Regions from separate parts of the Streptomyces sp. NPDC046712 genome, predicted to be linked through region 1. Evidence: riboswitches for the same ligand, from Rfam matches in the RefSeq annotation. Region 1 holds a riboswitch; each other region holds the start of a gene.

Region 1 (4,735 bases):
ACCAGTCGTCGTTCATGGCCCACTGGTGCGCGCCGCTCTGCTGCTCCGATTCGGAGGGGTACTGCGCCGCCCGGTCCAGCAGGTCGAAGCCTCCGATGAGAAGGACGACGACCGGGATCAGGAAGAACAGCCCGTAGAGGGGTCTGCCGAGACCCATGGTCAGGGCCCTGATCGCGACCTTCCGCCGGGAGGACGCGGCCGACGACGCGGCACGAGCGCGGGCCGGCCCGGCCGGCGGCCGGCCGGGAAGGACCGCTGTCGGCGGCGGGGTGTGCGGGGGAAGCGCGGTGGTGGCCACCGCGTCCGGCCCGGAGGCCGGCTGGTGCGCCGACCCGGCCACCGCCCCCGCCGCGGACTGGTGAGCCGGTCCGGACGCCGCCCCGGACGCGGACTGGTGAGCCGGTCCAGACGCGGACTGGTGAGCCGGTCCGGACACCGCCCCGGACGCCCGCTGCCGTACGACGTGCTCCGCTTCCTCCTCCAGCTCCTCCGCCTCCGCGTTGAGCAGCTCCTCCGCCTTCTGCGCGATGGCGGCGACCACGGGCGCCGGCAGCCAGGGGCCCGTGCCCGCCCGCTCCTCGGTCCCGGCGGCGAGCTCCGTGACCGTCGGACGGTCCTCGGGCCGCTTGGCCAGGCAGTGCCGGGCCAGTTCCCCGAACCGGCCCCCGACCCCGTCGAGGTCCGGTTCGTGGTGCACGAGCCGGTACAGCAGTTCGGCCACCGACCCGCCGCCGAACGGCCCGCGCCCGGTCGCCGCGAAAGCCAGGACCGCTCCCAGGGAGAACACGTCCGCCGCGGGGCCGACGGTCCGGCCCTCCGCCTGTTCCGGCGACATGTAGCCGGGCGACCCCACGACCAGACCGGTCCCGGTCAGCGCGGTCTCGTCGGCGGACCGGGCGATGCCGAAGTCGATGAGCAGCGGCCCCGACTGGGAGAGCAGCACATTGGACGGTTTGACGTCCCGGTGCACGAGACCCGCCCCGTGCACTCCCTCCAGCGCCTTCGCGAGTCCGGAGAGCAGCCGCCACAGGGCCTCCTGGGGCAGCGGCCCGTGGCCGATGACGGCGTCGGAGAGCGCGGGCCCCGGTACGTACGCCGTGGCGAGCCAGGGCACCTCCGCCTCCGGGTCGGCGTCCAGGACCGGCACGGTCCCGGCCCCTCGGAGCGACTGGGCGGCCCTGACCTCGCGGGCGAAGCGCCGACGGAAGCCCGGGTCGCCGGCGATCGTCCCGTGCACCACCTTGAGGGCGACCGTCCGGCCGCCAGGCGACCGGCCGAGGTAGACGCGGCCCATGCCGCCCTCCCCCAGGCGGTACAGCAGCCGGTACGCGCCCACCCGGCGCGGATCGGTCGTGGTCAACGGCTGCATGCCACACCCCCGTGAGACGCCATCCACGTCGTCCCCCACGTGAACGCCCGTCACGTGAGCGTCAGTCAGCATGGCACAGCGGCACCGCCCCCGGGACGGGAGCGTGTGAAGCCGCTCACCCACCGGGCGGGCGGGGTACGGGCCGGTAGAGTGTGCGAGTCGTCATCATGCCCGTACGGGGGGAAGCCGGTGCAAATCCGGCACTGACCCGCAACCGTGAGCCACCCCTGGTGGTCAGTCGGAATGCCCCGCGCGGGACGTGACCGCCGGCACCGTCGAGGAATACGGAGCCGAGCCTGGTGCCTTGAGCGTGCCGGTGCCCGGCCCCAGGAGAGGCCAGCACGCATGACCACCGTCCGCCGCGGCGCCGCCGCGTTCGCAGCCGCCGCGGTGCTCTGCACCGTCGTGGCTCCCGCCGCGACCGCCGCACCGTCGCCCACGCCCACTCCCGCGCCCGTGATACCCGCAGGTCTCTACGGCACGAAGGACCCGACGTACGACGGTGTCTGGCGCCAGTCGCTCGCCTTCATCGCGCAGCGGACCCAAGGGGTGCAGCCGGCCGAGCAGGCGGTGGCCTGGCTGAGCGGCCAGCAGTGCGAGAGCGGCGCCTTCGCCTCGTACCGCCCGGACCCGGCCAAGCCCTGTGACCCGGCGACGATGCTGGACACCAACGCCACCGCCGTCGCCGTCCAGGCCCTCTCCGCGGTCAAGCCCGGCAGCACGGACCAGGAGAAGATCGGCAAGGCCGTCGACGCCGCCGCGGGCTGGCTGAAGGGCGTACAGAACAAGGACGGCGGCTGGGGCTACAACCCCGGCAGCCCGAGCGACGCCAACTCCACCTCCATCGTGATCGGCGCGCTCGCCGCGCTCGGCCAGAAGCCGGGCGAGGTGAAGTCCGCCGAGGGCAGGACGCCGTACGACGCGCTGCTCTCCTTCGCCATCCCGTGCGCGACACAGGACGGGGCGGGTGCCTTCGCGTACCAGCCCGAGAAGAACGGCAAGCTCCTCGCCAACGCCGACGCCACCGCGGCCGCCGCGCTCGCCGGCATCGGCAAGAGCGTCGCCGCCCGCTCCGTGACGCCCGCGCAGGCGCCCACCTGCACGGACCTGGCCAAGCCGACCGTCGAGCGGGCCGCCCGGAACGGCGCGTCCTACCTGGCCGGAGCGCTCGCCGGGACCGGTCACCTGAACACGCCGCCGATGCCCGGCGCCACCGACCCGACCGAGCTGCCCGACTACGGCAACACCGCCGACGCCGTCGTCGCGCTCGCCGCGAGCGGTGCCACGAAGGAGGCGGAGGGGGCGCTGACCTGGCTGCAGCAGAACTCCGCCGCCTGGGCGAAGGAGAGCGGCCCCGCCGCCTACGCCCAGCTGGTCCTCGCCGCGAACGCGATGCGCACCGACCCGCGCGCCTTCGGCTCCGTCGACCTCGTCAAGGAGCTGAACGCCACCGGCCCCGCGCCGCAGACCGTCCCGTCCGCGACCCCGTCGGCGAGCGAGGGGAACGGGGACTCCGGCTCCTTCGACCTGTGGTGGATCATCGGCATCGGCATGGTCGTCGGCGTCGGGATCGGCTTCCTGCTGAGCGGGCGCAAGAAGTGAGGATCGCGGCCAGGCTCCTGGGCGCCGCCGGCTCCGTCGTCCTGACGCTGGCCGTCGCCGCTCCCGCGCAGGCCGCGGGTTACCGGTACTGGTCGTTCTGGGAGAGCGACGGCAGCGGGACCTGGGCGTACGCGACGCAGGGCCCGGCGACCGCCCGGCCCGCGGACGGGGATGCGATCGGCTTCCGCTTCGCGCTCAGCAACGACTCCGCCGACGCGTCCCGGCCCTCCGCCGCTCCCGCCTTCACGACTATCTGCGGCGGCGTGGAGAAGAAGGCGGAGACCAAGCGGATCGCGGTCGTCGTCGACTTCGGTTCGGCGGCGGACGCCCCCGAGGGCGAGACGCCGCCCGCTCCGGCGCTGAAGACCGGCTGCGCGCAGGTCCGCGAGGACGCGACGGGCGCGGAGGCGCTGGCCGCGGTGGTGAAGCCTCTGCGGTACGACAGCGCGGCCCTGCTCTGCGGGATCGCCGGGTATCCGGCGAAGGGCTGCGGCGAGCAGGTGGCGGAGTCGAAGCCGTCGGCACCGGCGGCGACGCCCGCCACGAATCCCACGCTGTCGGCCACCCAGAAGGCGGATGACGGGGACGGCGGTCCCTCCGCCGGGATCGTCGTGGGCGGGGCGGCCGTGCTCGCGCTCGGTGGCGCCGCGGTCTGGAAGGCGCGCCGCCGCGCATGATCCGTGCCCCCGAGGCGAACCGCTCCAACGCCTTGCACGCCGGCGCCTGGTGGCTGTGGGCGCTCGGACTGGCCGTGGCCGCCTCCCGTACCACCAACCCGCTCCTCCTCGGAATGATCGTCGCGGTCGCGGGCTATGTCGTCGCGGCCCGCCGTACGGACGCCCCCTGGGCGCGCTCGTACGGGGCGTTCGTGAAGCTCGGTCTGTTCGTGGTGTTCCTGCGGGTGGTCTTCTCGGTCGCCCTCGGCTCGTCGATCCCGGGGACGACCGAGCTGTTCGCACTGCCGGAGGTGCCGCTGCCGGAGTGGGCCCAGGGGGTACGGATCGGTGGCAGGGTCACCGCCGAGCAGGTGGTGTTCGCGGTGTACGACGGGGCCAAGCTGGCGGCCCTGCTGATCTGCGTGGGCGCCGCGAACGCGCTCGCCAATCCGGCGCGGCTGCTCAAGTCGCTGCCGGGCGCGCTGTACGAGGCCGGGGTCGCCGTCGTCGTGGCGATGACGTTCGCGCCGAACATGGTCGCGGACGTGGTGCGGCTGCGCACGGCCCGTCGGCTGCGGGGGCGGCCCACGGGCGGGATCCGGGCGGTGCTCCAGATCGGCCTGCCCGTCCTGGAGGGCGCGCTGGAGCGGTCGATCGCGGTGGCGGCGTCGATGGACGCCCGCGGGTACGGGCGTACGGCCCAGGTGCCGGCGGCCGTGCGGCGGACGACGAACGTGCTGACGCTCGGCGGACTGCTCGGGGTGTGTGCCGGGTCGTACGGATTGCTGGCGGCGCAGGGCGCGGCGTACGGGCTGCCGCTGGTCGTCGCCGGTCTCGTCGCGGCCATGGCGGGGCTCCGGCTGGGCGGGCGCCGGGCCGTACGGACCCGGTACCGGCCCGACCGGTGGGGGGTGCGGGCATGGCTGGTCGCCGGCTCGGGCGTTGCGGTGGCGGCGCTGATGATCTGGGCGAACGGCTACGCGTACGAGGCGCTGCACCCCGGCGTCGTCCCGCTCGTCGCACCGGAGCTTCCGCTGTGGCCCGCCGTGTCGTTGCTGGTGGGCCTGGTGCCCGCGTTCGTCGCCCCTGTACCCAAGGAGTCTTCGTG
Region 2 (4,735 bases), on a different contig from region 1:
GCGCGCCCGCCGGGCCGGTGCCCACGACGACGACCTCGCCCCGCTCGCGTACGGGCGGAACGGCGTCGATACGGGAGGGCAGTACGGCCACCGAGAAGTACGGGACGGTCTCCGGGTCCACCTCGGCGAGTTCGGAGGTCCGCTCGCCCGCCATGAACGCCCGCTCCACGTACCGCGCGTCCTCCAGGCGGCCCGCCCGCTCCAGGGCGCGCCGCACGGTCGGGAACGTCCGGCCGAGCTTCATCACGACCGCCGAGTCCGTGCCCGCCAGGCGGGCCGTCAGCTCGTCCTCCGGCAGCGTGCCGGGGATGATCGTCAGGACCTCCTCGGCCTCGCACAGCGGCTCGCCGAGCCGCGCGGCGGCCGCGCTGACCGAGGTGACGCCGGGGATGACGGTGGTGTCGTAGCGGTCCGCGAGCCGCTTGTGCATGTGCTGGTACGAGCCGTAGAAGAGCGGGTCGCCCTCGGCGAGCACGGCAACCGTGCGGCCCGCGTCCAGGTGCGCGGCGAGGCGGGCCGCCGCCTCCTCGTAGAAGTCGTCGAGCGCGCCCCGGTAGCCGCCGGGGTGGTCGGTGGTCTCCACCGTGAGCGGGTACATGAGCCGCTCCTCGATGTGGTCCTCGCGGAGGTGCTCCGCCGCGATGGAGCGCGCGATGGACCGGCCGTGGCGGGCCGAGTGGTACGCGACGACATCGGCCTCGGCGATGGCCTTCACCGCGGCCACCGTCATCAGGTTCGGGTCGCCGGGCCCGAGGCCGACTCCGTACAGCTTGCCGCTCATGCCTGGATCTCCGCTTCGGTCGCGATGGCGTTGATCGCGGCGGCGGTCATCGCACTGCCGCCGCGCCGGCCCCGTACGACGAGGTGGTCGAGACCCAGCTCCTGTCCCCGGTCCACGAGGGCGTCCTTGGACTCGGCGGCGCCGATGAAGCCGACCGGTATGCCGAGGACGGCGGCGGGGCGCGGCGCGCCCTTGGCGATCATCTCCAGCAGGTGGAAGAGGGCGGTGGGCGCGTTGCCGATGGCGACGACGGAGCCTTCGAGGCGGTCGCGCCAGAGTTCGAGGGCGGCGGCGCTGCGGGTGGTGCCGAGGTCGGCGGCGAGGCCGGGCACGGCCGGGTCGGAGAGGGTGCAGATCACCTCGTTGTCGGCGGGCAGCCGCTTGCGGGTGACTCCGCTGGCGACCATCTGCGCGTCGCAGAGGATCGGGGCGCCGGCGCGCAGCGCCTCCCGGGCGCGGGCGACGACCTGCGGCGAGTAGGCGATATCGCGTACGAGGTCGGTCATGCCGCAGGCGTGGATCATTCGCACCGCGACCTGGGCGACGTCGGCGGGGAGCCCCGCGAGGTCCGCCTCGGCGCGGATCGTGGCAAAGGACTGGCGGTAGATCTCCGCGCCGTCCTTCTCGTAGGCGAACATCGTGTCGTTCTCGCTCATCTCGTTGTACGGGTTGTGCGGGCCGTTGCGACTGCTTCGGTCAGGGAGGTACGGGGGGTGGGGACGCCGTTCACCAGGTAGGCGCCGTCGGCGCCGGCGAGGACGTCGACCCAGGTGCCGTCGGAGCGCTGGGGGTGGCCGCAGCGGCGCTCGCACCCGGAGTAGTGGACGGGGAGGCCCACGCGACCGGGCACGGCGTCGGCGCGGACGTCGGCGAGGGACTTGGCGCAGCCGGGGCGCCCGGTGCAGGCGCTGACGCCGGCCCAGGGGGAGTCGGGGCGGGTGATCAGCCCGTACGACTCGAGCTCGGCCAGCCGGTCCCCGGCCGTGGCCGCCGGCGTCCCGGCGACGACCACGCCCCGCCACGGGGTGAACCGCACCTCGTCCGCCGAGGCGGCCAGGGCGCGCAGCTGTTCGGCCGTCAGCCGGCCGAGGGGCGCGAGGACGTGGAGGGCGGTGGCGCCGAGGACTCCGGGGGCGGGCGGCTCGGCACCGGGGAGATCCGACGGGGGTACGGGCTCCGCCTCGATCCCGGCCCGGGCGAGGGCCCCTGCCAGGTCCGGCTCATGTCCCTCGGGCAGCTCCCGCACCCGCCAGGCCCCGTTCCCGGCGCCGCGGGCGGCTTCGAGGAATGCCTCGGCGGCGGCGAGCGCGGCACGGGGCGCGGCGCCGGCGTCAGCGGCGGCGACCCGGAAGACCTGGGCGCCGACGTGCAGGAGCGCGGTGGAGGCGCCTCGCGTGTCCGGGTCCCGGATCCCGTCCGCACCCTCGCCGTCCGCCGAGGACGCCGCTGCGATCAAGGTCACATCTCCGCCGAGGCCGGCCACATCCCCCCGCCCGTCGTCCAGGACGAAGAGGAATCGGCCGGAAAGCGCCGCCGTCCACTCCCGGGCGCACAGCAGCTCGTCCAGCTCGCGGGCCCACAACTGCACGGCGCCGTGGCCGAGTCCGTCGAGCCCGGCGGCCGGGGAGGCCACGATGTTGCGGACCCGCTCATGGGTCGGGGACGGCAGGAGACCGGCCGGGGCAAGCAGTTCCGCGAGCCTTGTCCCGCAGTCCTCCCCGAGGCCGCGCAGCTCCACGTTTCCCCGGGAGGTGACGCTGACCCGCCCGTCGCCCAGAACCTCCGCCGCGGTGGCCAGGACCTCGACCTGATGTGGCGTCAACAGGCCAGCGGGCAGGCGCAGTCGGGCCAGGCGGCCGTCGTCGGCGGGGTGCAGTCGGAGCGCCCCGGGGCAGGCGTCGCCACGGTCCCGTATGAGAGGTTCGCCCGGGTTGGGCGTGGCGGGTGGGGTGGGCGGCATGGCGGCGAGCATACCCACGTGAATCCGGCTGACCACCGGGTGTGATCCGGCCAACCCCCCGGCCTGCCGGGGGCAGGATCTACTATGCAGATCGGCATGGGGTCCCAGGACCCCGGGGAGGAAGCCCGGTGAGAATCCGGCGCGGTCCCGCCACTGTGAGCCAGGTCGCACCAGCGTCCCGGTGAGTCAGGAACTCCTGCCGTCCACACGACCACCCGGGGCGCGGACAACCCCGAGGAAGGCCTGCGCACGCATGCGAATTCTGTTGCTGTCGCACTCCGACACCGACCTGCTCAGCGCCCGCGCGGCCGGCGGCCCCGTCGAGTACCGGTTCGCCAACCCCTCCCGCCTCTCCATGGACGAGCTCCCCGGGCTCCTCGACGGCGCCGACCTCGTCCTCGTACGCCTCCTCGGCGGCCTGCGGGCCTGGGAGGAGGGACTTCAGGCGCTGCGGGCGGCGGAGAAGCCGCTGGTGGTGCTCTCCGGCGAACAGGCCCCCGACGCCCAGCTCATGGAGGCGTCCACCGTCCCCATCGGCGTCGCCACCGAGGCCCACGCCTACCTCGCGCACGGCGGCCCGGACAACCTGGAGCAGCTGGCGCGCTTCCTCTCCGACACCGTGCTGCTCACCGGCCACGGCTTCGAGGCCCCGGCCGCCGCGCCGACCTGGGGCCCGCTGGAGCGCGAGCCGCGCGTCACGGACGGCCCCGTCGTCGCCGTGCTCTACTACCGCGCCCACCACATGAGCGGGAACACCGCCTTCATCGGCTCCCTCTGCGAGGCGATCGAGGACGCCGGCGCCCGCGCCATGCCCCTGTACGTCGCGTCCCTGCGCGCCCCCGAGCCGGAGCTGCTCGACCGCCTGCGCGAGGCCGACGCGATCATCACCACCGTCCTCGCGGCCGGCGGCACCAGGCCCGCCGAGGCCCAGGCCGGCGGCGACGAGGAAGCCTGGGACGCGGGCGCGCTCGCCGCGCTCGACGTACCGATCCTGCAGGCGCTCTGCCTCACCGGCTCGCGCGCGGCCTGGGAGGAGAACGACGAGGGGCTGTCCCCGCTGGACGCCGCCAGCCAGGTCGCCGTCCCCGAGTTCGACGGCCGGCTCATCACCGTCCCGTTCTCCTTCAAGGAGATCGACGAGGACGGTCTGCCCGCCTATGTCGCCGACACCGAACGCGCGGCCCGCGTCGCCGGGATCGCCGTCCGCCACGCCCGCCTGCGGCACATCCCGAACGCCGAGAAGAAGCTCGCGCTCGTCCTCTCCGCGTACCCCACCAAGCACTCCCGGATCGGCAACGCGGTCGGCCTCGACACCCCCGCCTCCGCCGTCGCACTGCTTCGCCGCCTCCGCGCGGAGGGCTACGACTTCGGCCCGGTGGAGGAGATCCCCGGCCTCGTCTCCGGTGACGGCGACGAGCTGATCTACGCCCTGATCGAGGCCGGCGGCCACGACCAGGACTGGCTGACCGAGGAGCAGCTGGCGAAGAACCCGGTCCGCATCCCGGCCGCCGACTACAAGCGCTGGTACGCCGAACTCCCGCAGGAGCTGCGCGCCGAGGTCGAGGAGCACTGGGGGCCGCCGCCCGGCGAGATGTTCCTGGACCGGTCGCAGAACCCTGAGGGTGACATCGTGCTGGCCGCCCTGCGGCGCGGGAACCTGCTGATCCTCATCCAGCCGCCGCGCGGCTTCGGCGAGAACCCGATCGCGATCTACCACGACCCGGATCTCCCGCCGTCCCACCACTACCTGGCCGCCTACCGCTGGATCGCCGCGCGCGCCGAGGACGGCGGCTTCGGGGCGGACGCGATGGTCCACCTCGGCAAGCACGGCAACCTGGAGTGGCTGCCCGGCAAGAACGCGGGCCTGTCGGCCGCCTGCGGCCCGGACGCGGCGCTCGGCGACATCCCCCTGGTCTACCCGTTCCTCGTCAACGACCCGGGCGAGGGCACGCAGGCCAAGCGGCGCGTGCACGCGACGCTCGTCGACCACCTGG
Region 3 (4,735 bases), on a different contig from region 1:
CCGAAGTGATCTTCGCGGCGCTCGTCGGCGCCATCCTCTGGAATCTGCTGACCTGGCTCATGGGTCTGCCGTCCAGCTCCTCCCACGCCCTCTTCGGCGGCCTCATCGGCGCGGCCGTGATGTCGGCCGGCTGGTCGGCCGTCAACGGCGGCACCATCGTCACCAAGGTGCTCATCCCCGCGGTCGCCGCGCCGCTCGTCGCCGGCCTCGCCGCGATGGCGGCCACCAGGCTGACGTACAAGATCACCTCCCGGACCGACGAGAAGTCCACGGCCAAGGGCTACCGGGTCGGCCAGATCGCCTCCGCCGGTCTCGTCTCCCTCGCCCACGGCACCAACGACGCGCAGAAGACCATGGGTGTCATCACCCTGGCCCTGGTCACCCAGGGTGTCGTCGCCCCCGGCTCCAACCCTCCGATGTGGGTCGTCGTCTCCGCCGGTGTCGCGATCGCGCTCGGCACCTACCTCGGCGGCTGGCGCATCATCCGCACCATGGGCAAGGGGCTCACCGACCTGCAGCCGCAGCAGGGCTTCGCCGCCCAGACCAGCGCCGCCACGGTCATCCTGGCCTCGTCCAACCTGGGCTTCTCCCTCTCCACCACGCAGTCCTGCTCCGGCGCCGTGATGGGCGCGGGCCTCGGCCGCAAGGGCGGTGTCGTCCGCTGGTCGACCGCGACCCGGATGTTCGTCGCCTGGGGTCTGACCCTGCCCGCCGCGGGCCTGGTCGCCGCAGGCGCCGAGTTCCTCACCAAGCAGGGCAGCTGGGGCGTCGCCGCCGTCGCGGTCCTCCTCGTCTCCGGCTCGGGCGTCATCTGGGCGCTGTCGCGCCGCAAGCCGGTCGACCACCACAACGTCACGGCCGACGACATCGACGCCGAGCCCGCTGGTGTCGTGACCACCGCGATCGCGGCCGTCACCCCGCCGCCCGCCGGTTCCGTCGCCGCCGTCGCGGACGAGGACCTCAAGACCACCATCCCCTCGCCGGCCCCCACGGACCCGGCAGCCCCCACGGCCCCCGCGGCCGCGGTGTAAGGAACGAACGACATGAAGATCGACTGGGCAGCTCTCGGCTCCGTCTTCGGAGTCAGCCTCGTGGCGACCGTCGCCCTCGTGGGCCTGTTCACCCTCGGCATCGTCGGCCTCTCCAAGCAGGAGCAGGCCGCCTCCCAGGGAGGCTCCGCCGCCCTGGCGCGCACCGGCGCGTACGCCTGCTTCGCGCTGTGCGCGGCGGCCGTCGCGTTCGGCATCTATCTGATCGTCGTCTGACGACGGTCCCGCTTCGACGGACGGGCGGGTCGCACCTTCGGGTGCGGCCCGCCCGTCCGTCGTGTCGGGGTCGCGACCCGGCCATGATCCGCCGGACAGACCCTGGGTGTGGGGCTTCGCACACTGTCCCGCCGCAGGTCAAGGGTGAGTTGACGGGTGTTCGCACAGCGTGGTGGACTTCCGGGGCCATTACGGCGGCAGTAGAGGAAGTCCGGTGCGAATCCGGCGCGGTCCCGCCACTGTGACCGGGGAGTCGAACCCCGGGAGCCAGGAACTCTCACCGCCGGTCACGTCGAGCCAGGGCGCGGACCCTGAGTGAGGACACAGCGCCATGCCCGGCCGCAGAGCAGCCACAGGTGTATTCGCGTACGGCGCCGCCGCCGGTCTGGCGGCGGACCTGATCATCGGCGACCCCCGCCGCGGCCATCCGGTCGCCGCGTTCGGACGGGTCGCCGGCTCCGTCGAGAAGCTTCTCCGGCGCGACCACCGCGGGTGGGGCGCGCTGCACACCGCCGTCTGCGCCGGCGGTGCCACGGCGGTCGCGGCGCTGGCCGCCCGTACCGTGCGCGATCGTCCCGGAGCCGCCGTCGCCCTGACCGCCGCCTCCGTGTGGGCCGTCGTCGGTGGTACGACCCTGGGCCGGGAGGCCCGCGCCATCGGCGGGGCCCTGGCGGCCGGGGACCTGGAGGTGGCCCGAGAGCGGCTGCCGCATCTGGTGGGGCGTGACCCGCAGGCCCTGGACGGTCCGGCGATGGCCCGCGCGGTGGTGGAGTCGGTCGCCGAGAACACCTCCGACGCCGTCGTGGGCGCTCTGGTCTGGGGAGCGGTCGCGGGGGTTCCCGGCCTGGTCGGCTTCCGGGCCGTGAACACGCTGGACGCGATGGTCGGCCACAAGTCCCCGACGTACCGGCGCTTCGGCTGGGCCTCGGCCCGGCTCGACGACGTGGCCGGCTGGCCGGGGGCCCGGCTGACCGCCGCCCTCGCGACGGTGGCGGGCGGCAACCCGAGGGGGGCCGTGAAGGCCTGGCGCCAGGACGCGGCCAAGCACCCCAGCCCCAACGCCGGTCCGGTGGAGGCGTCCTTCGCGGGAGCGCTCGGCGTACGGCTCGGGGGGACGCTCTCGTACGGCGGACGGGTCGAACACCGGCCCGTACTGAACGGGGAGGGCCGGGCCGTGGAGGTCGGCGACATCGAGCGGGCGGTACGGCTCTCGCGCCGGGTGACCGCGCTGACGCTGGCGGTGTGTGTGGGTGGACGGATCGTGGCGGGCGCGATGAAGCGGAGGAAGGCATGAGAGGCGGGGGGCTGCTGGTCGCGGGGACCACGTCCGACGCGGGCAAGAGCGTCGTCACGGCGGGCATCTGCCGCTGGCTGGTCCGGCAGGGCGTGAAGGTCGCCCCGTTCAAGGGCCAGAACATGTCCCTGAACTCCTTCGTGACGAGGGAGGGCGCGGAGATCGGCCGGGCGCAGGCCATGCAGGCGCAGGCGGCCCGGGTCGAACCGACCGCGCTGATGAACCCCGTTCTGCTGAAGCCGGGCAGCGACCGCTCGAGCCAGGTCGTCCTGATGGGCAAGCCGGTGGGCGAACTCAGCGCCAGGGGCTACCACGGGGGGCGGCAGAAGGAGCTCTTCGAGCCGGTCCTGGCGTGCCTGGAGGAGCTGCGGGGCACGTATGACGCCGTGATCTGCGAGGGGGCGGGCAGTCCGGCCGAGATCAACCTGCGGCGCACGGACATCGTGAACATGGGCATCGCACGGGCGGCGCGGCTGCCGGTGCTGGTGGTCGGCGACATCGACCGGGGCGGGGTCTTCGCCCAGTTCTTCGGTACGACGGCGCTGCTCGCGCCCGAGGACCAGGAGCTGATCGCGGGCTACCTCGTGAACAAGTTCCGCGGCGACGTGACCCTGCTCGAGCCGGGCCTCGACATGCTGCATGGGCTCACCGGGCGCCGGACGTTCGGTGTCCTGCCGTACGCGCACGGGCTCGGCATCGACGAGGAGGACGGCCTGCGGGTCTCCCTGCGGGGCGCCGTCCGCGAGTCGGTCGTGACGCCGCCGGTCGGCGAGGACGTGCTGCGGGTCGCCGTGTGCGCCGTGCCGCTGATGTCCAACTTCACCGACGTGGACGCCCTCGCGGCCGAACCGGGCGTGGTGGTGCGGTTCGTGGACCGGGCCGAGGAGCTCGTCGACGCGGACCTGGTGGTCGTGCCGGGGACCCGGGGGACGGTCAAGGCGCTGGCGTGGCTGCGCGAGCGCGGACTCGCGGACGCGCTGGCACGGCGGGCGGCGGAGGGCCGGCCGGTACTCGGCATCTGCGGCGGCTTCCAGTCCCTCGGTGAACGGATCGAGGACGAGGTCGAGTCGAGGGCGGGCACCGTGGACGGGCTCGGACTGCTGCCCGTACGCGTCCGGTTCGCGCCCGAGAAGACCCTTGCCCGGCCGGTCGGCGAGGCGCTCGGCGAGCACGTCGAGGGGTACGAGATCCACCACGGCGTCGCGGAGGTGCTCGGCGGCGACCCCTTCCTGGACGGCTGCCGGGTCGGCGCTGTGTGGGGCACCCACTGGCACGGATCGCTGGAGAGCGACGGCTTCCGCCGGGCGTTCCTTCGGGAGGTCGCGGCGGCGGCCGGACGGCGCTTCGTCCCGGCCCCCGACACGTCGTTCCACGCGCTGCGGGAGGAGCAGCTTGACCGCCTCGGCGACCTGATCGAGGAACACGCGGACACGGACGCGCTGCTGCGGCTGATCGAGACCGGGGCCCCGGCGGGGCTGCCGTTCATCCCGCCGGGCGCGCCGTGAACGCCCCCGAGTCCGTACGAGTTGAAGGAGTGACCACCCGATGAGCACCCGGTATCCGTTCACCGCCGTCGTCGGCATGGACGACCTGCGGCTTGCGCTGCTGCTGAACGCGGTGAGCCCCGCGGTGGGTGGTGTCCTCGTACGCGGCGAGAAGGGCACCGCGAAGTCGACCGCCGTGCGGGCGCTCGCGGACCTGCTGCCCGAGGTCCCGGTGGTCACCGGCTGTCGCTTCAGCTGCGACCCTGGCGCGCCCGATCCGCAGTGCCCGGACGGGCCGCACGAGGCCGCGCCGGCCGGCGCGCGCCCCGCGCGGATGGTCGAGCTGCCCGTCGGCGCCTCCGAGGACCGGCTGGTCGGCGCGCTGGACATCGAGAGGGCGCTCGCCGAGGGCGTGAAGGCCTTCGAGCCCGGGCTGCTCGCGGACGCGCACCGCGGGATCCTGTACGTCGACGAGGTCAACCTCCTCCACGACCACCTGATCGACCTGCTCCTCGACGCCGCCGCCATGGGCTCCTCGTACGTCGAGCGCGAGGGCGTCTCCGTACGGCACGCGGCCCGTTTCCTGCTGGTCGGCACGATGAACCCCGAAGAGGGCGAGTTGCGGCCGCAGTTGCTGGACCGCTTCGGGCTCACCGTCGAGGTCGCGGCCTCACGCGAGCCCGAGCAAAGGG
Region 4 (4,735 bases), on a different contig from region 1:
CCGCCACGAACCGCCAAGGTCGATATCCCACCTCACATGCCCTGACCTGCAAAGACCCTGCTCAGCAGCTTGCCTGTCAATCTCATCAGGAGGTACCCATGAGGATGCTGATCAACGTTCCGGAGACCGTGGTGTCCGACGCGCTGCGGGGTATGGCCGCCGCGCATCCCGAGCTCACCGTCGATGTCGAGCACCGCGTCGTGCTGCGGAGGGATGCGCCCGTCGCCGGCAAGGTGGGGCTCGTGTCCGGGGGCGGGTCGGGGCATGAGCCGTTGCATGGGGGGTTCGTGGGGCCCGGGATGCTCGCGGCGGCCTGTCCGGGCGAGGTGTTCACCTCGCCCGTGCCCGATCAGATGGTGCGCGCCGCCGCCGCGGTCGACAGCGGGGCCGGGGTGCTGTTCGTCGTCAAGAACTACACCGGGGACCTCCTCAACTTCGAGATGGCCGCCGAGCTCGCCGAGGACGAGGGCATCCAGATCGCCAAGGTGCTCGTCGACGACGACGTGGCGGTGACGGACAGCCTGTTCACGGCCGGGCGGCGCGGGACCGGGGCCACGCTGTTCGTGGAGAAGGTCGCCGGGGCCGCGGCCGAGGAGGGCGCGCCGCTGGAGCGGGTGGAGTCGATCGCGCGGCGGGTGAACGAGCGTTCGCGGAGTTTCGGCGTGGCCCTGAGCGCCTGCACCACGCCCGCCAAGGGCAGCCCCACCTTCGACCTGCCCGCGGGCGAACTGGAGCTGGGCATCGGGATCCACGGTGAGCCGGGGCGTGAGCGGCGGTCGATGATGACCTCTCGGGAGATCGCGGACTTCGCCGTCGATGCCGTACTGGACGACCTGCGGCCGTCGGGGCCGGTCCTCGCCCTCGTCAATGGGATGGGGGCGACGCCGCTGCTCGAACTGTACGGGTTCAATGCCGAGGTCCAGCGGGTCCTGACCGAGCGTGGAGTGCCGGTCGCCCGGACGCTGGTGGGGAACTACGTCACCTCGCTCGACATGGCCGGCTGTTCGGTGACGCTGTGCGAGGCCGACGAGGAGATCCTGCGGCTGTGGGACGCGCCCGTGCAGACGCCCGCCCTGCGCTGGGGCCGGTGAGGAGGAGTGACCGAAGTGACCGATCTCGACGCCGACTTCTTCCGCAACTGGCTGACCACCGCCGCGGCCGCCGTCGACCGTGAGGCCGACCGGCTGACCGAGCTCGACTCGGCGATCGGCGACGCCGACCACGGCACCAACATGAAGCGGGGGTTCGCCGCCGTGACGGACGTGCTGGAGAAGGAGCCGCCCGGGACTCCCGGGGCCGTACTCGTCGCAGCCGGGCGGCAGTTGATCTCCACCGTCGGGGGTGCCTCCGGGCCGCTGTACGGGACGCTGCTGCGCCGCACCGGGAAGAGTCTCGGCGAGGCCCCGGCGGTGACACGGCAGGAGTTGGCGGCGGCACTCACTGCGGGAGTCGCCGCGGTCGCTCAGCTCGGTGGTGCCCAGGTCGGCGACAAGACCATGCTGGACGCGCTCGTTCCGGCCGCCGAGGGGCTCGGCTCGTCCTTCGCGGCGGCCCGGGAGGCGGCCGAGCGGGGCGCCCTCGCGACCGTGCCCCTTCAGGCCCGTAAAGGCAGGGCGAGCTATCTGGGCGAGCGTTCGATCGGGCACCAGGACCCCGGGGCCACCTCGTCCGCGCTGCTGATCGCCGCGCTCGCGGAGGTGGCGGCCGCGTGACCGCGCAGGTGGGCATCGTGCTGGTCTCGCACAGTGCGGCCGTGGCCGCCGCCGTCGCCACCCTGGCCCAGGGTCTCGCCGGTGGTGGGGAGAGCGCGCCGATCGCACCCGCGGGCGGCACGCCGGACGGTGGTCTCGGCACCAGCTCCGAGCTGATCGTCGAGGCGGCCCGTGCGGTCGACCGCGGCTCCGGCGTGGCGCTCCTCGTCGACCTGGGCTCCGCCGTGCTGACGGTCAAGGCGCTCCTCGCCGAGGGGGACGAGCTGCCGGAGGGAGCACGGCTCGCGGACGCCCCGTTCGTCGAGGGCGCCGTCGCCGCCCTCGTCACGGCGAGCGCCGGAGGGGACATGGACGCGGTGGTGGCCGCGGCCTCGGAGGCGTACACGTACCGAAAGGGGTGAACGGGGGGCGCGAGAGACTCGTCACACACCGTCCGGAGGGGCTCTCGTGTTGTGATGTACCTGGTCAACCCACTACTGTCACAGCGCCTTGGTGTACGGGAAACCGGTGCGGTACCGGTGCGGCCCTCGCCACTGTGATCGGGAAGTCCGGCTCCATCCCTCCGGGGAAGCCACTGGACCGCCGCGGGAGACCGCGGCGGTGTGGGAAGGCGGAGCCGCGGCGGCATGACCCGTCAGCCAGGAGACCGGCCAAGGTGCGTTGTCCATCCACGAGGTGCTGGAGAGGGTCTCCCAACCATGCATATAGCCGAGGGGTATCTGCCCCCTGTGCACGCGGCCGCCTGGGGCGTCGCGTCCGCTCCGTTCGTCGTCCACGGTGTCCGCGCGCTGACCCGTGAGGTCAGGGCGAATCCCGAGTCCACCCTGCTGCTCGGTGCGTCGGGCGCGTTCACCTTCGTCCTGTCCGCCCTCAAGATCCCGTCGGTGACGGGCAGTTGCTCGCACCCCACCGGTACGGGCCTGGGCGCGATCCTGTTCCGGCCGCCCGTGATGGCGGTCCTGGGCACCATCACGCTCCTCTTCCAGGCGCTGCTGCTCGCGCACGGCGGGCTCACCACGCTCGGCGCCAACGTCTTCTCGATGGCGATCGTCGGGCCGTGGGCCGGCTTCGGTACGTACTGGCTGCTGCGCCGGTTCGACGTGCCGCTGATGGTGAGCGTGTTCTTCGGCGCGTTCGTCGCCGATCTCTCCACGTACTGCGTCACCAGCGTGCAGCTCGCGCTCGCCTTCCCGGACCCCGGCAGCGGTGTGCTCGGCGCGCTGGCCAAGTTCGGCGGGATCTTCGCCGTGACCCAGCTGCCGCTCGCCGTCAGCGAGGGGCTGCTCACGGTGCTCGTGATGCGGCTGCTCACGCAGTCCAGCAAGGGGGATCTGACCCGGCTCGGGGTTCTGCTCCCGTCGGGGAAGAAGAAGGCCGACACCGCGGAGGCGAGCGCCTGATGAGCAGGAACGCGAAGATCAACACGCTGCTGCTGCTCGTCGTCGCGGCGCTGGCGGTGCTCCCGCTCATGCTGGGGCTCGGCGACCACAAGGAGGAGCCGTTCACCGGCGCGGACGCGCAGGCGGAGGCGGCGATCACCGAGATCGATCCGGACTACGAGCCGTGGTTCAGCCCGCTGTACGAGCCGCCGTCCGGCGAGATCGAGTCGGCGCTGTTCTCCCTGCAGGCCGCGCTCGGTGCCGGGGTGCTCGCGTACTACTTCGGGCTGCGGCGCGGTCGCAGGCAGGGTGAGGCGCGCGCGGCGGAGGCCAAGGCCCCGCTCGTGAGCGCGGGCGACGAGTAACCGCCGGTGCTGCCGATCGACGCGGCGGCGCACAGCAGTCGCTGGCGCCGCCGTCACCCCTGCGAGAAAGCCGTGCTCGGCTTCGGTCTGACGCTCTGCGCGGTCTGTCTGCCGCCGTGGCCGGGTGCCGTGCTCGTGGCGGCGGCCACCCTCGCGGTGCTCCTGGGTCCGGCCGGGGTGCCGCGCCGTCAGCTGTGGCGCGCGTTCCGCATCCCCCTGGGGTTCTGTGTGACGGGCGCGGTCCCGCTCCTGTTCGAGGTCGGCGGGTCACGGGGGATCGTCGCCTTCGCGCCGGACGGACCGGTCCACGCGGGTGAGCTGCTGCTGCGGACCTCGGCGGCGTCCCTGGGCGTGTTGCTGTTCGCGTTCACCACGCCCGTCTCGGACGTGCTGCCGCGGCTGGTGCGGGCCGGGGTGCCGGCGCCCGTGGTGGACGTGGCGCTGGTGATGTACCGGATCAGCTTCCTTCTGCTGGACGCGATGACCAAGATCCGGCAGGCGCAGGCGGCCCGGCTCGGGCTGACGACCCGGGCGGCGACCTGGCGCTCGCTCGCCGGGCTCGGCGCGACCGCGTTCGTACGCGCCTTCGACCGGGCACAGCGCCTGCAGACCGGGCTCGCCGGGCGGGGTTACGACGGGACCCTGCGGGTCCTGGTGCCCCAGGCCGCGGTCTCGACCCGGTTCCTCGCGTCGACGGCCGGCCTCCTGGCCGGGCTCGTCGCCCTCACTCTCGTACTGGAAAGGTCCCTGCTGTGAGTCCTGCGCCGCCTGTCGTGGAACTGGTGAAGGCCACGTTCGCCTACGAGGACGGGCCGGTCGTCCTCGACGGCATCGACTTCGCCGTGCCGGAGGGCCGGGCGATGGCCCTCCTCGGCCGCAACGGCGGGGGCAAGACGACGATGCTGCGGCTGCTGAGCGGGGGCCTGCGGTGTGCCGGCGGCGCGCTCCGGCTGGACGGTGAGGACGTCTCGTACGACCGGAAGGGGCTGACCCGGCTGCGCACGACCGTGCAGCTGGTCGTCCAGGACCCGGACGACCAGCTCTTCGCCGCCTCGGTCGGCCAGGACGTGTCGTTCGGTCCGATGAATCTGGGGCTGCCGGAGGAGGAGGTACGACTCCGGGTGCGCGAGGCGCTGGAGGCGCTGGACATCGTGGCCCTGGAGGACCGGCCGACCCATCTGCTCTCGTACGGGCAGCGGAAGCGGGCCGCGATCGCGGGCGCCGTGGCCATGCGGCCGCGGGTGCTCATCATGGACGAGCCGACGGCCGGCCTCGATCC

What was found. Region 1 has a riboswitch for cobalamin ahead of ABZ939_RS03860 (prenyltransferase/squalene oxidase repeat-containing protein). Riboswitches for the same ligand answer to the same signal wherever they lie in the genome.
Region 2: linked by a shared signal. The riboswitch ahead of cobN (cobaltochelatase subunit CobN) and the one ahead of ABZ939_RS03860 (prenyltransferase/squalene oxidase repeat-containing protein) in region 1 are both predicted to bind cobalamin.
Region 3: linked by a shared signal. The riboswitch ahead of ABZ939_RS24090 (cobalamin biosynthesis protein) and the one ahead of ABZ939_RS03860 (prenyltransferase/squalene oxidase repeat-containing protein) in region 1 are both predicted to bind cobalamin.
Region 4: linked by a shared signal. The riboswitch ahead of ABZ939_RS26005 (energy-coupling factor ABC transporter permease) and the one ahead of ABZ939_RS03860 (prenyltransferase/squalene oxidase repeat-containing protein) in region 1 are both predicted to bind cobalamin.

Annotation. Positions count from the first base shown of each region.
Region 1 is NZ_JBEYYW010000002.1:344,630-349,364, reverse strand. It holds gene ABZ939_RS03865 (serine/threonine-protein kinase) at 1-1,369, opposite strand, end outside; cobalamin riboswitch at 1,508-1,639, shown strand; gene ABZ939_RS03860 (prenyltransferase/squalene oxidase repeat-containing protein) at 1,715-2,971, shown strand; gene ABZ939_RS03855 (SCO2322 family protein) at 2,968-3,648, shown strand; gene ABZ939_RS03850 (energy-coupling factor transporter transmembrane protein EcfT) at 3,645-4,735, shown strand, end outside; gene ABZ939_RS03845 (ATP-binding cassette domain-containing protein) at 4,733-4,735, shown strand, end outside.
Region 2 is NZ_JBEYYW010000003.1:52,893-57,627, reverse strand. It holds gene ABZ939_RS04745 (precorrin-2 C(20)-methyltransferase) at 1-781, opposite strand, end outside; gene ABZ939_RS04740 (precorrin-8X methylmutase) at 778-1,419, opposite strand; gene ABZ939_RS04735 (cobalamin biosynthesis protein CobG) at 1,434-2,753, opposite strand; cobalamin riboswitch at 2,819-2,958, shown strand; gene cobN (cobaltochelatase subunit CobN) at 2,995-4,735, shown strand, end outside.
Region 3 is NZ_JBEYYW010000019.1:60,188-64,922, forward strand. It holds gene ABZ939_RS24080 (inorganic phosphate transporter) at 1-1,031, shown strand, start outside; gene ABZ939_RS24085 (hypothetical protein) at 1,044-1,265, shown strand; cobalamin riboswitch at 1,420-1,564, shown strand; gene ABZ939_RS24090 (cobalamin biosynthesis protein) at 1,597-2,559, shown strand; gene ABZ939_RS24095 (cobyric acid synthase) at 2,556-4,064, shown strand; gene ABZ939_RS24100 (putative cobaltochelatase) at 4,105-4,735, shown strand, end outside.
Region 4 is NZ_JBEYYW010000022.1:14,543-19,277, forward strand. It holds gene dhaK (dihydroxyacetone kinase subunit DhaK) at 99-1,091, shown strand; gene dhaL (dihydroxyacetone kinase subunit DhaL) at 1,098-1,712, shown strand; gene ABZ939_RS26000 (PTS fructose transporter subunit IIA) at 1,709-2,113, shown strand; cobalamin riboswitch at 2,158-2,382, shown strand; gene ABZ939_RS26005 (energy-coupling factor ABC transporter permease) at 2,411-3,112, shown strand; gene ABZ939_RS26010 (energy-coupling factor ABC transporter substrate-binding protein) at 3,112-3,456, shown strand; gene cbiQ (cobalt ECF transporter T component CbiQ) at 3,463-4,212, shown strand; gene ABZ939_RS26020 (ATP-binding cassette domain-containing protein) at 4,209-4,735, shown strand, end outside.